One region of the Caproiciproducens sp. LBM24188 genome, then DNA from elsewhere that is predicted to be linked to it. Evidence: riboswitches for the same ligand, from Rfam matches in the RefSeq annotation. Region 1 holds a riboswitch; the other holds the start of a gene.
The links. A riboswitch is a leader RNA that binds a small molecule or an ion and turns the genes downstream of it on or off. The one in region 1 is predicted to bind thiamine pyrophosphate.
Positions count from the first base shown of each region.

Region 1 (7,791 bases):
TTTAAAGTGATAAAATTAAGAAGCGCAGGAAATTGTTTTGGAAATGGCCGGAGAGAAAGCCATTTGGCTGCAATTCTGGGCCGAAGTACGGTGCGCCACAGTTACTTTGTGAGCGCCTTATAGAGCAGCAGACCGCCCGCGCTGGCTCCGCCCAAAAGCAGAAAGAGTGCGGCGGCCTGACCGTAATTGCCGCTTTCCAGCGCATGGCCCCCGACCGAGGATGCCCAGAGGGAGGGAACGCGGGCCAGTGTAGTAATCAGCAGAAAACGGCTGAAGTTTTGGGGCAGCAGGCCAGCAGAAAATAAAAACAGGCGTTTCGGTGTGCCAGGAATCAGGAACAGCAGCCACAACAGCGCATCGCGTTTCTTTTCGCCGAGAAAAAACAGCACCTTTTCCTGTTGGGCGGAGGAAAAGAACAGATTTAAAAGCTTTCTGCCGCAGATTTTGGTAAAATAAAAAATCACCGTGGTTGATATCAGGACGGAGCAGATCGTCAGAAAAAAGCCCTGTGCCCGCCCGAACGCGTAGCCGCCCGCCGCGGCGGTCAGTTCCAGCGGGATGGGGAGAAACCCCTGCAGAATTTCCATGCCCAGAAACGAAATTTTTCCCAAAGCGCCCTGGCTGCGGATAAACCGGGCCAGTTCTTCAGAATTTGTAATCAGCATTAAAATCGGTCGGCAGAGCAGAACGGTCAGCCACAGGAACAAAGCCAGGCCCGCCGCCAGAATAGCCGTGCCCAAAATACGGTCGCGCAGGGGAGGCGGCTGGTTCTTTGCACGCGGAAAGGTTGCCCGTACGGGGAAGGTGTGTTTTCGGATCAATCTCTGAAATCCTTTATTCAGGGTCATCACCTTGATTCCCGGGTGTGCATCAGAATGCATCCCGGATGGAATGGAAAAGCGGGTTCTTCTGCATTGTATTCTGCATCCTTGCCGGATTATGAGAAAAGAATGCCTTTGTCACTCGGTTTTCGCCGCCGGTTTTTCCGCGAAAAAAGAAACAGCGCCGGCTGCTCAAGGGCAGCCGGCGCCGGGAAGGGTTCTCTGTTTATGCTTTTTTGGGGCTTCTGTGTTCCATGCGGTCCAGCACCTGAACCAGGATGACGGACACCACAGCGGTAATGATGGTTTCTACCAGCATATAGCTGCCGTTGTAAGTAAGGGAGTAGAGCCAAACCGGCGTTCCTTCCGGCGCGTAGCTGGCCCAAATGAGAATACCGGAAAGGAAGCTGCACACAAAGCGCAGCGCGCAGACGACCACAGAGCCCACCGCCACACTGACGGTGCGGGCTTTGAACGGTTTGCCGAAGAACGACGCCGTGCCGAGGACCGTAAACGCCAGCACGTAGTCCAGAAGAACGACGGCGATAAACGCCGCGATGGTGTTGGCCGGGGGTGCGTCGAACCGAAGCACCATTTGCAGCAGACTGTGCGTGAACGCAGTGGCAATGCCCCATTTCAGGCCGTGCCGGTACGAAACCAGCACCAACGGCACCATGCTGGCACAGGTAATGGAGCCGCCCTGCGGCAGTTCGAAGAGCTTAATCATGCTTAATACGGTGGACATGGCGATCATCAGCGCGCATTCCACAAGGGTCAAAGTCGTGTTCTTTTTCATGTGTGTTCCTCCAAAACATGATTTGAACCGAATAATCCCTGAAACCTATTCAAGAATCCAGCCCTTCGTTCGGTTTCCCCGCCGGCGATTGGTTCCGACGGTCAAACCGAAGGAATGGAAGCGTTTGGATGGAGTGTAAAAGCATTGCTGCATAAATGCAAAAAACGCTCTGTGAATGCACAGAGCGTCAAAAATACCGTTTCTTTCCTACGCTGGCATTATCCAGATCAGGTCGAGGGTTCGAAGCGTCCATCCGCTTCATCTCAGCCGAGTATACTCAGCACCCCTTTATACTTGTTCCGATGGGAAGCGTCGAATGAAATTAAGAACAAACGGAACCAATGCCGTCTTTCAACAATACCTCTCGTTCTGCCTCTTACGGAACTCGTATTATTCAGTTCGTTCCTATCATACAATAGGGAATTCGGTTTGTCAATTCCCTACTGGGAGGAACAGCCGGGTTCGGTTGTTTGAAAGCGGAAAGCAGTTCAAACCGGGAGTTTCGCTGCTTTGTACTGCTGCCCCGCTGCTACTGAAGCAGAAGTGCTTTCAAAGTGGGAATATCCTTTGCAAAAACGGACGCACCCTCGTGCTCCATTTCTTCCTGCGTGCCAAAACCGTACAGAACGCCGATGAACTGGGTGCCGGCTTCGCGCGCACCGGCGGCGTCAAAGCGAGTGTCGCCCACCATTACGGCCTGTTCAGCGGGAACGTGGCGGGCATTCAGCGCAGACCGGATCAGCTCATCTTTGTTGCTGCTGTGCTCGTTTTCATCCGGGGCGGAAATAAAGTCAAAGTAAGGGGTCAAATGAAAATAATCCAGCACGGGAAGGGCAATGTTTTCCGGCTTGGATGTGGCGACTGCCAGGGAGATTTTCTTTTGCTTCAGTTCTTCCAGCAGCTCTGGAATCCCGGGGTAGGGCGCGTTCTGAAATGCCCCGGTTACATTGTACGTTTCCCGGTAAAGGAGTACCGCCTGTTCGGCTTGTTCTTCCGTCAGGCCGCAGTAATTGACGAAACTGGACCACAGCGGCGGGCCAATGAATTTACGCAGGGTTTCCTGCGGCGGTACGGGAAATCCCATTTTTTTCAGTGCCAGCGCGGCGCAGCCGGTAATGCCCGGCTCAGAATTTGTTAAGGTTCCGTCCAAATCAAATAAAATCAGCGAATAGCTCATTTGGATTCCACCTGGTTTGCTTTTCTGGATTCGGCCTTGTTCAGGAAGCTTTCCTTTTTCACGCTGACGCGTTCGTGCGTGCCCTTTGCAATCAGCCCGGCTTCATCATATGCCTCCAGTGCAAAGCGGAAAAAACGTCCCTCGTTTTCCGTCAGTTCGGCGGTCACCGTCACCGTTGCCCCGAGCGGCGTGGGGTTCAGATGTTCCACTGTGATTTTGGAACCAACCGTGGTGTAAATATCTTCTAACCCTTCCTGCGCAAGCGCCGCGGCAGCTCCTTCAAACAAGGCCGCGACGGTCGGGGTGGCAAGCACGCGCAGGCTGCCGCTGCCCACGTTTACCGCTAACATGTCTTCTGTAACGGTGTATTCGCGGGTCAGCTTTGCGGATTTTATTTCTTTCATTGTCATTTCCTCCTTACACATGATATAATAATTCTTGCTGTTCTAACTGTTGAAATGGTAAAAGCGGTTAAAATTAATAAACGGTGCGGTGTGCTCCACGAAAGCCCAAAGAAATTGCGGCCGCCGAAGGCGGGAAGGCGCTGCGCGCCGCCCAGCAATTTCCGAAAGTCAAACCAGCGGCAGCGGGTTTGACTATTACACCGAGCTTGACGTGATCCAAAGAAATTGCGGCCGCCGAAGGCGGGAAGGCGCTGCGCGCCGCCCAGCAAATTCCGAAAGCCAAACCAGCGACAGCGGGTTTGACTATTACACCGAGCTTGACGTGATCCAAAGAAATTGCGGCCGCCGAAGGCGGGAAGGCGCTGCGCGCCGCCCAGCAATTTCCAAAAGTCAAATCAACCGCAGTTGATTTGACTATTATACCATAAAACCAACCCGGTTAAAAATAGTTTGTTCCAAACGCCAAGGCAGCCAAGAATTTGGGCGTGCCGTGCGCGTTTTGTGCCGTCGGCTGAATTCAAACGATCGGCGGCCGATATACATCACGTATGGAGGATGCGATTATGCCTGATTCACGGGAAGCCCCGGCACGCCGCCGGATTTATGCCATGGACGAGCTCCGTGGGTTTGCGGTGTTCTGCATGGTGTTTTACCACGGCTTCTATACGCTCGCCTACCTGTACAATCTTCAGGTCGGCATGGTGCTGCTGCGCTTTTTTATGCCCGCGGAACCGTGGTTTGCGGGGCTTTTCATTTTGATTTCCGGCATTTCGTCCGACCTGTCGCGCTCCAACCTGAAACGCGGGTTGAAGCTGCTGGCGGTTGCCCTGGGCGTGACGGCAGTCACCGCGTTGGTGGTGCCGGAGGAGCTGATTGTGTTTGGAATTCTACATTTTCTTTCCGTCTGCATGATTGGCTACGGCCTGCTGAAACCGTTCGCCGACCGACTCCAGTTTTCGTGGGCGGCTGTTGCCGTTTGTGCGCTGCTGTATGCGTGCACCATGCACATTTCCTTCGGGTATCTTGGCATTTCCCCACAGATGGGTGTTTTTCTGCCGGATTCCCTGTACCGGACAAACTGGCTTGCGCCGCTGGGAATTTTTAATCTGGAATTCCACAGTTCGGACTATTTTCCGCTTTTCCCATGGATGTTTGTGTTCGCCGCGGGCACCATTTTAGGAAAGCTGGCCGTGCAGGGCAAATTCCCCGCGTTTCTGTATCCCTCGCGCGTGCCGTTCTTTTCTTGGCTCGGCCGCCACGCTCTGCTGATTTATATTGTACATCAGCCGGTGATTTACGGCCTGTGCTGGGCGGGCTCCGCGGTGGTAAAACTGTTTACGCGGTGAACCATGGAACCAATGAATGAATCACGAACCATCCGCATGAAACATGCAAAATAGGAATTTTTCACGGAACAAAAGCAAGGAAAAGGCTTTCGATTTTGCTCGGTTCGTTGTTTCTTGCTTGCTGAATTAAATTAATGTTAGGATTGAAAATAAAATGGATTTTGTAAAAGAACTCTCCACTCAGTTTTCCCTGCAGGAATGGCAGGTGCAAAAGGTCATTGAACTGATCGACGAGGGCAACACGATTCCGTTTATTGCCCGTTACCGCAAGGAAGCCCACGGGTCGCTGGATGACCAGACGCTGCGTGAAATTGCGGAGCGGCTGGAATACCTGCGCTCGCTGGAAAAGCGCCGCACAGAAGTGGCGGAGCTGATTACTGCCGCCGGCAGTATGACGGAAGAACTTTCCGCTGCCCTGAATGCCGCTGCAACCCTTTCGGAAATCGACGACATTTACCGCCCGTTCCGCCCCAAGCGCAAGACGCGTGCTTCCGTGGCGAAGGAAAAGGGGCTTGACCCGCTTGCGCAGGCGATTTTCGCGCAGGAGCCGGACTCCCCGTATCCGATTGACCTGGCAGAACAATATGTAAATCCGGAACTCGGCGTAGAAACGCCGGAGGACGCGCTCGCGGGCGCATTGGACATTATTGCGGAGATGATTTCCGACGACGCGGGTATCCGCAAACGCCTGCGCGTAGTGGCCATGGCACAGGGAGAACTGGTTTCCAAAGCGGCGAAGCCGGATGAGGATTCGGTGTATGCGCAGTATTACGACTTCCGTCAGCCCGCTGCCAAACTGCCGGGGCACCGGATTTTGGCGATTGACCGCGGGGAACGTGAGGAGTTTCTGAAGGTCAGCCTGGAGCTGGACCGCACAAAGGGACTGAATATCCTGCTTTCCACCTGTGTGAAAGGGGATTCCCCTTGCGCCGAAGCGGTGCGGCAGGCCGCGGAGGACGCCTATGACCGGCTGATTTTCCCCTCCATTGAGCGGGAAATCCGCAATACTCTGACCGAACAGGCGGACGAAGCCGCCATTAAGGTATTTTCTGTCAACCTGCGCCAGCTGCTCATGCAGCCGCCGGTGAAGGGCCGCGTGACCATGGGTCTGGACCCGGGCTACCGCACAGGATGCAAGGTTGCGGTCGTGGACCCGACCGGCCGTGTGCTGGACACGGGAGTGATTTACCCCACCCATTCGCAGGCGAAGGTCGCAGAGGCCAAGGAAACCGTGAAGCGCTTGATTCAAAAGTATGGCGTAGAAGTGATTGCCATCGGCAACGGGTCGGCGTCCAAGGAAACCGAAATTTTTACCGCCGACGTGATTCACGAGCTGAACACCGGCGTTTCGTACATGGTAGTCAGCGAGGCGGGTGCTTCCGTGTATTCCGCCAGCAAGCTGGCCGCGCAGGAGTTCCCGGATTATGATGTCACCCTGCGCAGTGCGGTTTCCATCGCACGCCGTTTGCAGGACCCGTTGGCCGAACTGGTGAAAATCGACCCCAAGGCCATCGGCGTGGGACAGTACCAACACGATATGCCGAAAAAGCGCATGGATGAAGCGTTGGGAGGCGTAGTAGAAGACTGCGTGAATACTGTGGGCGTTGACCTGAATACAGCTTCCCCCAGCCTGTTGGAAAAGGTAGCCGGCATCACACCAACGATTTCCAAAAACATTGTGGCCTACCGGGAGGAGAACGGTGCGTTTTCCTCCCGTGCGGAGCTGAAAAAGGTGCCGAAGCTTGGTCCCAAGACATTCGAGCAGTGTGCGGGCTTCCTGCGCGTGAGCGAAAGCAAAAATATTCTGGACAACACCGCCGTGCACCCGGAATCTTATGACGCGGCGAAGGCGCTGCTTCAGCTGTGCGGCTACGATATTAAAAATATGAAACGGGAAGGCTTTTCCGACCTGCGGGACAAGGTAAACGCCATTGGGGAGGAACAGGCGGCGGCTCAGCTGGGTGTCGGCGTGCCGACGCTCCATGACATTGTGACCGAACTGCTGCGCCCGGGGCGCGACCCGCGCGATGAGCTGCCCAAGCCCATGCTGCGCACCGACGTGATGAGCATGGAGGACTTGAAGCCGGGCATGGAACTGACCGGAACCGTGCGCAATGTCATCGACTTCGGCGCGTTTGTCGATATTGGTGTGCATCAAGACGGCCTGGTGCATATTTCGCAGATCTGCGACCGCTACATCAAGCATCCAAGCGAGGTGCTTAAGGTGGGCGACATCGTGACCGTGCGCGTCCTTTCCGTGGATGTAAAGAAACAGCGCATTTCGCTGACCATGCGCACAGACAAAGCAGCACAAATCGTGCAGTAGTTTTCTCCCCGGCAATGGTTGTACGGGAACCGGAAAAGAGCTATAATAAATCTATGATATAGTATCCGCCCATTCCGGCAGGAATATGGCGGAAGTAAATGAGGGAAACAGGAATGAAGCTTGGTATTGTAGGATTGCCCAACGTGGGCAAAAGCACACTGTTCAACGCAATTACGAACGCGGGGGCGCAGTCCGCGAACTACCCGTTCTGCACAATAGAGCCCAACGTGGGCGTGGTGGCGGTGCCGGACAAGCGGCTGGACCGCCTGGCTGAAATGTACCACCCGGAAAAGTATACGCCGGCCACCATTGAGTTTGTGGATATTGCCGGGCTGGTGCGCGGCGCTTCCAAAGGCGAGGGGTTGGGCAACAAGTTCCTCGCGAATATCCGCGAGGTGGATGCCATTGTGCATGTGGTGCGCTGCTTTGTCAACGATGATATTATCCACGTGGAGGGCAGCATTGACCCGAAGCGCGACATTGAAACCATCAACACGGAGCTGATTCTATCCGATCTGGAAGTACTGGAGCGCCGGATGGAAAAAACACAGAAAATGATTAAGGCGGATAAAAAATATCAGGCCGACTACGACTTTTTCGCACGCGTTCGGGATGCACTGAACGAGGGAAAATCTGCCCGCAGTGTGGAATGCACGGAGGAGGAGGCTGAACTGCTTTCCTCAGTTTCCCTGCTGACCAACAAGCCGGTGATTTACGCCGCGAACATGAGCGAAGAGGATTTTAAGGGTGGCATTGAAAACAATCCGTATTTTGCCATGGTAAAGAAAATTGCGGACAGCGAACACGCAGGTGTGCTGCCAATCTGCGCGGAAATTGAAGCGGAAATCAGCGGAATGGACAAAGAGGAAAAGGAATTGTTCCTTGCCGACATGGGCCTGACCGAATCCGGTCTGGACCGCC
Region 1 covers NZ_CP196862.1:389,803-397,593, forward strand. Annotated here, with positions in the region: gene ACSVDI_RS01780 (TVP38/TMEM64 family protein) at 102-821, opposite strand; gene thiT (energy-coupled thiamine transporter ThiT) at 1,048-1,617, opposite strand; TPP riboswitch at 1,805-1,915, opposite strand; gene ACSVDI_RS01790 (HAD hydrolase-like protein) at 2,147-2,794, opposite strand; gene ACSVDI_RS01795 (thioesterase family protein) at 2,791-3,198, opposite strand; gene ACSVDI_RS01800 (hypothetical protein) at 3,272-3,529, opposite strand; gene ACSVDI_RS01805 (heparan-alpha-glucosaminide N-acetyltransferase) at 3,762-4,544, shown strand; gene ACSVDI_RS01810 (Tex family protein) at 4,699-6,870, shown strand; gene ychF (redox-regulated ATPase YchF) at 6,984-7,791, shown strand, end outside.

Region 2 (7,791 bases), 600 kb from region 1:
AAAGCAAAATGGATTTTGTAATTTTTCCAAAACATAAACAGGACGTTTTTCTTTCGGCAGGGTATTGTCAAATTCGAGTGTACGAATATCGATTAGCTTTGACCGATCCACAGTGTTCATGTTCACGTTCATAAAACGGTCAATCCATGCGGAAGTTGTCATGCATCATGCCTCCTTACTCTGCATAATGCAATATATGCATTTTTCCGTTTGTCCTATGAGGAAACACAAAACTGCTCATCGCCACCCTGCACAAAGGAAAAAACGATTGTTGGAACATTTGAACAAGAAAACGCGCATAGAAAATCCCCCCAAAACTCGCAAGTCTGGAGGGAAGAAAAATCAATTCTCTTAACAGAGGAATATTATCTTACGATTATAAAAGTCTTGAATGACATGCTGTTGCAGGGACCCAATGGTTTCAGAAATCCCTTTGGATTGTATTTTTTTCAGTGGACCGATTACGGAGAGCAGAACAAACAAAATCAGTATAAAGATGAGAATGGCCTGCATCGTTGGGATCTGCCACGTCATATGCGCGCCGGCGAGCAGCTTTGTAATCAAGAATCGCTGCAAGGCAACCCCCAACAGCACCCCGGCAAAGCCACCGGTCACCCCATAGGTTCCTGCTTCCGAAAGAATCATTTTATGAAGCTGTTTGTCCAACATACCGACTGCGCGCATCACACCGATATACCTCGTTTTGGCGGACACGCTCGTCTGCATGGTATTGATAATGTTTAAAATACTGATGAGCGCAATAACCAGGACAAAGCCGTACACAAAGACGGCCACGGTCAGGAAAGCCTGTGTGGTTTGGGCAATCATTTGGCGGGAGTCAAAAAAGGTGACGTCATTCCCTGCCAAGCGGAGTGCCGTCTTTCAGCACCCGATTTTCCTCCAGCTTTACCGTAATCCCGTTTGACTGAAGCTCCGCAGGCGGTGTTTTGGCCATCCCCGCACGGCGCAGCAGCGCGTTGATTCTGGAAATCAGTTCATTGAGTTTGAACGGCTTGGTAATATAGTCATCCCCGCCCATGTCAAGCCCCATCACAACGTTTACTTCTTCATCGGAAGCGGTCAAAAAGAGGATCGGTACATTGGAGGTTAATCGGGCCTTTTTACAAACCTCAAAGCCGCTGCCATCCGAAAGCGTCAGGTCCAGCAGAAGCAAGTCGAACGTCTGCTCCGAAAGCGCGGTTATGGCGTCCCGAGCCGTACGCGCTACAACAATTTCAAAATTATTTTTGTGAAGCGTAAAGGCAAGCCCGTCAATCAGGCTGATATCATCTTCCAGCAGTAAAATTCGGTTCATTCCTATTCGGCCCCCTTGTTTCGCCCATCTGCAACCTTTTTGTTGGAAAAATCCCCCAACCATTTTCACAATTATATACGCATCTCCGCATCTTATCAACTCTGCTGTGTTCACGTGATGACTATTTTTGCTTTTGCCCGTATGCAGGAACGTCTTGGAATGAAACCCAAATTTTATTCGATTTCTGCTGATAGAAACAGCGGAGCTACCTTTTCAAGTTGCCCCGCTGTTCGTTTTATATTACGCAAAGACAATTTCCCTGACTGACGTTTTCTGCGTGTTCATTCAGCCAACCAATTTTATAGAATTGCTAACCTTTGGCCGTCCGGTTCCGCCCATGGATTTCACCAGTTTCGTTTGCGTTGAAAATTGCAGTAACATTCAATCTGCTATTTGTCCCGCAGATGCAATACGAATTCTTTCAGTTCCTTTGCTTCTTTGGTAATATCTTTTGCCGAAATCAGGGCCGACACAACCGCAATGCCGTCAATCCCCATGCCATCAAACAGGGGTATGGTCTTTCGATTAATGCCGCCAATCACGACGATTGGCAATGTTACGGCTTCTCGTATTTTTTTCAGCTCTTCCATCGGAACAAGCTTCGCGTCGGTTTTTGTTCCCGTGGCGAACATGGCTCCAACGCCGAGGTAATCCGCCCCATCCTCCTGTGCCCGGATTGCTTCCTCCCGTGTGGAAGCAGAAACGCCCAGAACTTTATCCTTGCCGAGAATTGCCCGCACCCGTTGCACGGGCAGATCGCTCTGACCGATATGTACGCCCGCAGCGTCAACTGCCAGCGCGATGTCCACACGGTCGTTGATGATGAGAGGAACATGATACTGGTCGGTAACCTGCTTGATTTTTACCGCTGTGCGATAAAATTCAAGGGTCGATACGTCCTTTTCCCGGAGCTGCACAAGTGTTGTGCCGCCGAGGATTGCCTGCTCCACTGCCTCCTCGAGCGTGGCGGTGGACATCAGCTCACGATCTGTTACAAGATAAAGGCTGTAATCCAGTTCAGACTTCTTCAATTTTCGCCCTTCTTTCCATCGTCGCAGCAGTCATTTTGCTTACGGCATCGAAGATTGCCATATGAAAACTGCCGTTGCCTGTTTCCCCTGCTTGTTCCGCCGCAAGTTCCCCTGCAAGGCTCATACAGAGTACCCCGCCAGCTGCCGCGGCCAGGAAATCCTTCGATGCGCCGCAAAAAGAGCCAACCAGTGAAGTGCACATACACCCCGTACCCGTTACATTGGAAAGCAGTTTCGTGCCGTTCTGGAGCAAGATGGTCCGCCGTCCATCCGACAGAATATCCGTGGGACCTGTAATAGCAACCACACAGCCGTATTTTTTCGCAGTCGTTTCGGCAATGGAACGGCCGATTTCCAGCCCACCCTGTAAATCCGCGTCTGAAGCGTCAACCCCTTTGGTCGTGGCATGAAGCCCCGCCAGAAAGCGGATTTCCGACATATTGCCCCGCAGCACGCTGACCTTTACCTCACGCAAAATTCGCTCCACCGTTTTGTTGCGCAGTTCCGAGGCGCCTGCCCCCACGGGGTCGAATACCACAGGAATCTTAATTGCATTGGCCTGTTTCCCTGCGGCGAGCATGGATTCGATGGTCCTTTCATTCAAGGTTCCCATATTCAGTACCAGCGCGGAGGAAATTGAAGTGATGTCTGCCGCTTCCCCAAGGTCATCTGCCATGATGGGGGACGCCCCAACGGCAAGCGTGATGTTGGCACAATCGTTGACCGTAACATAATTCGTAATGTGATAAATCAACGGCTTAGTGGCGCGGATGGATTTCAGAATATCGCCGATTTGTTTCACCAATTCCTGTTTCATTTCTTTTCACTCCTTGTTACTTAGCGTTCAGGGTGACATCCAGCCCATCCAGAATCCGGTTCATGGTGCGTACCGCACACATTTTGCCGCACATGGAACAGCTGTGCCGGTCTTCCGGGGGAACGCTTTCGTAATATGCCCTTGCTTTTTCCCCATCCAGGGAAAGCCGGAAGGTTTCCTCCCAATCGAGCTTTCTGCGGGCTTTGCTGATCTGGTAATCCGGCTTGCGGGCTCCTTTCACCCCTTTCGCAATATCCGCCGCGTGCGCCGCAATTTTGGAGGCAATAATTCCTTCCTTGACGTCCTCCAAATTCGGCAGCCGTAAATGTTCAGCCGGTGTTACATAGCAGAGAAAGTCCGCACCGTGGGCCGCCGCGATGGCCCCGCCAATGGCGGCCGTAATATGGTCGTAACCGGGCGCAATGTCCGTAACAAGCGGTCCCAGCACATAAAACGGCGCATTATGGCACAGCTTTTTTTCCAGCTTCATGTTCGCTGCAATTTCATCCATCGCCATGTGGCCTGGACCTTCCACCAGTACCTGCACGCCCCGTTCCCAAGCCCGTTTTGTCAAATTCCCGATTTCCATAAGCTCGGCGATCTGCGAAGCATCCGTGGAATCCGCAATGCTGCCCGGGCGAAGCGCATCCCCCAGGCTGATGGTCACATCGTATTCCCGCAGAATATCAAGCAACTCGTCATAATGTTCATAAAAGGGATTTTCGTTGCCCGTCATTTTCATCCACGCAAATAACAGGGAACCACCGCGCGACACAATATTCATCTGCCGCTTTTCCCGCAGGAAAACCTCCACCGCTCTGCGGTTAAGGCCGGCATGAATCGTCATAAAATCTACGCCTTCTTCGGCGTGGGAACGCACCACCTGCAAAAAATCCTGTGCGGTAATCTCTTTTAAATCTTTTTCCAGATATCCGATCGCGTCATATACCGGAACGGTGCCAATCATGGCCGGGGAGGTTTCAATGAGCTTCTGGCGGAACTCCCGTGTCTTCCCGTAGTTACTCAAATCCATAATTGCTTCTGCGCCGAACTTTTCCGCCAACCGGACCTTTTCCATCTCGGAATGGTAGTCGATACAATCGCCGGAAACACCCAGGTTAACATTGATTTTTGTCCGCAGTCCGCCGCCGATTCCATAAGGATGCAGCGATTTGTGGCGGGTATTTGCCGGGATGGCAACCTGGCCTGACGCCACAAGCGCCATCAGTTCAGGCTCTGCCAGTTCTTCCTCCTTGGCAACCTGGGCCAATTCTTTGGTTACGATGCCGCTCCGGGCAGCCTCCATCTGTGTCATATCATTCATTTTGCAGAACCTCCTTTGGTAATCCATTTCGATAAAGGTCATAAAAATGGTTGGTTGGGCCGCAGCCTTTCCCTAGGGGCAGTGAATGCCGAATTGCCGTGGTAACATAGTTCTTCGCTCTTCGGACCGCTTCCTCCAAATCAAAGCCCAAAGCAAGGTTGGAAGCGATTGCAGAGGAATAGGTACATCCTGTACCATGCGTGTTTTTGGTATCAATTCGCTCCGCGCTGAAACGGTAAAACTTTGCTCCGTCAAAGAGAATATCCACAGCATCTCCTACCGCATGGCCGCCCTTCACCAGCACATTTTTGGCTCCCAGCTCGGTAATCTTCCTTGCAGCGTGTTCCATATCGGCAGTTGAGTGGATGGATATTCCAGCTATCTTTTCCGCTTCCGGTATGTTCGGAGTAAGCAGGTCGGCAAGCGGAAGAATCTCCCGGATTAAAGTATCCATGGCATCAGGCTGCATCAGGGGGCAGCCGTTTTTTGCCACCATAACCGGGTCGATTACAACATTTTTGGGTTTGTATTCCTTGAGCTTACGCGCAACTGCCAGCATGCAGGTGGATTGCGACAACATACCGATTTTAACGGCATCTGTTCCAATGTCCTCAAAAACGGCATCAATTTGTTTTTCAATTAATTCAGGCGCAATGTCCTGCACGTCAATCACACGGAATGTATTTTCCGCGACCACAGAAACAATCACGCTCATACCGTAGACTCCGTGTGCGGCAAAGGCTTTTAGGTCGGCCTGAATGCCCGCCCCGCCGCTGCAATCGGACCCGGCAATGGATAACACTTTTTTCATGTTTCTCACCTTTCTTCCAAATAACAAAAAAGACGCTCGCTGAACCCGGCAAGCATCTTTTTCCTCTAGTTTTGCTTCCCTACACCAGTGTTAGCTGACAGGTTCTAAGGGTCAGGTTTTACCTTCTCAACTCATATGAGTCCCCCCGCAACATATTCAGTTTCATAACAAAAAAGTGCTTTCTTTGGATAAAGAAAGCACTTCCTCACGATTTGTGATAATGGATTGCTTCCCTACGCCAGTATTAACTGACAGGTTCTAAGGGTCAGGTTTTACCTTCTCAACTCACAAGAGTTCCCCCGCAACATATTCAGTTTCATAACAAAAAAGTGCTTTCTTCGGATAAAGAAAGCACTTCCTCACGATTTGTGATAATGGATTGCTTCCCTACGCCAGTGTTAACTGACAGGTTCTAAGGGTCAGGTTTTACCTTCTCAACTCACAAGAGTTCCCCCGCAAATTATTTCATTAGAAATACCGTATCATTTAATTAACATTCTGTCAATATCGAAAACCGTTTTTTTGAACAATACCATATGTCCTGGACCGGTTCATCCGGTAAAATAGAACCATGCTGGCCCGAAAGACATAAAAGGGCCAAACGTGTAATGGAAAGCTCATCCCTTACCTGCAGACCTTTTATCGGCCTACTATGCAGTTTCCTATTATAAAAGGCGCCACCGGACCTACCGGGCCTACGGGACCCACGGGTGCTACCGGTCCCACCGGGCCGACAGGACCCACAGGCGCCACCGGTCCCACTGGGCCGACAGGACCCACGGGCGCTACCGGTCCCACCGGGCCGACAGGACCCACAGGCGCCACCGGTCCCACCGGGCCGACAGGACCCACGGGCGCTACCGGTCCCACCGGGCCGACAGGACCCACAGGCGCCACCGGTCCCACCGGGCCGACAGGACCTACGGGCACGACCGGTCCCACCGGACCAACAGGACCCACAGGCGCCACCGGTCCCACCGGACCAACCGGCTCCGGAAGCATCATCCCCTTTGCATCAGGCAGTACAGTTGCACCCACAACCCTGGCTCTTGGCCTGGTTGGCCTGCCGGCACTCATTGGCTTCGGCAATTCTGCAACCGGTCTTACCGCCCTTAGTGGAACCATCGACCTAACCGGTGCAAGCGGCCAGCTGCTGAATTTCGCATTCTCTGTCCCACGTGATGGCATCATAACATCCATCTCGGCTTTTTACAGTGTGACAGAAGCACTCTCTTTAACCGGCTCCTCCATTACACTGACCGCTCAGCTTTACGGTTCGGCCACTCCAGACAACGTATTCGTACCCATTCCAGGTGTTCTGGTCACATTACCCGCGTTGTCAGGGAACGTTAGTGTTGGAACCTCTGTCAATGGAATCACGACTGGTCTGGCAATTCCGGTTACGGCGCAAACCCGCCTGCTCATGGTCTTCTCTGCCTCGGCTACCGGTTCATCCCTAATTAATACCGTCACAGGCTATGCAAGCGCGGGTATTACCATCGTATAATTGTCTTAATTCTGCAGGCGGATGTTGTCATACAACAGACAGCACCCGCCTTTCAAAATTATTTTTATAAGCGGGTGCTAGCTTGAACAAATATAAAGTATGTGTTTATGCCATTTGTAAAAACGAGGAAGCCTTTGTGGACCGATGGATGGATGCGGTGAGTGAAGCGGATCTGGTTGTGGTAACAGACACCGGCTCATCGGATAAAACGGTAGAAAAACTGCGGGCACGGGGCGCGACGGTATATGAGGAAACAATTCATCCATGGCGCTTTGACACGGCAAGGAATATTGCAATGAACCATATTCCCGAAGATGTGGACATTTGCGTGTCAAATGACCTGGATGAAATCTTTGAACCCGGATGGCGCCAGAAGCTGGAAAACGCATGGCAGCCGTTTTATACCCGCGCCCGATATCTTTTCACATGGAGCCGCAACAGCGACGGAACATACGAAAAACAATTTCCCATGGAGAAGATACATCGTCGTCATGGATTTCGTTGGGTGCATCCCGTACATGAAATATTGGAATATTACGGTGAAGACCCCGACCGTACTGTTTGGGTAGAGGGCCTTGTGCTAAACCATTTTCCGGATACGTCAAAACCCCGAAGCCAGTATCTTCCCCTGCTGGAACTGTCCGCAAAAGAAAACCCGGCGGATAACCGGGTCATTTTCTGGCTTGGGCGGGAGTATATGTATTACTCCCGGTTTGATGAGTGTATTCATACACTCACTCGTTATCTTAACATGCCGACCGCCCTTTGGGACGAAGAACGATGCGCGGCCATGCGTTTTATTTCGCATTGCTATTTTGAGAAAGGCGACCATTCCAACGCGAAAAGCTGGCTGTTCCGGGCCATCGCGGAATGCCCCACGATACGGGAACCCTATTTGCAGTTTGCGCGCATCGGATATTTGGAAAACGACTGGCCGCTGGTGTACTTCATGGTCACCAAGGGCCTGAACATCACACAAAAATCCG
Region 2 covers NZ_CP196862.1:2,782,509-2,790,299, forward strand. Annotated here, with positions in the region: gene ACSVDI_RS13060 (DUF6870 family protein) at 1-162, opposite strand, end outside; gene ACSVDI_RS13065 (ABC transporter permease) at 352-867, opposite strand; gene ACSVDI_RS13070 (response regulator transcription factor) at 854-1,315, opposite strand; gene thiE (thiamine phosphate synthase) at 1,705-2,346, opposite strand; gene thiM (hydroxyethylthiazole kinase) at 2,333-3,163, opposite strand; gene thiC (phosphomethylpyrimidine synthase ThiC) at 3,180-4,487, opposite strand; gene thiD (bifunctional hydroxymethylpyrimidine kinase/phosphomethylpyrimidine kinase) at 4,480-5,298, opposite strand; TPP riboswitch at 5,357-5,455, opposite strand; TPP riboswitch at 5,511-5,609, opposite strand; TPP riboswitch at 5,665-5,763, opposite strand; gene ACSVDI_RS13095 (exosporium glycoprotein BclB-related protein) at 5,951-6,805, shown strand; gene ACSVDI_RS13100 (tetratricopeptide repeat-containing glycosyltransferase) at 6,888-7,791, shown strand, end outside.
Region 2: linked by a shared signal. The riboswitch ahead of thiD (bifunctional hydroxymethylpyrimidine kinase/phosphomethylpyrimidine kinase) and the one ahead of thiT (energy-coupled thiamine transporter ThiT) in region 1 are both predicted to bind thiamine pyrophosphate.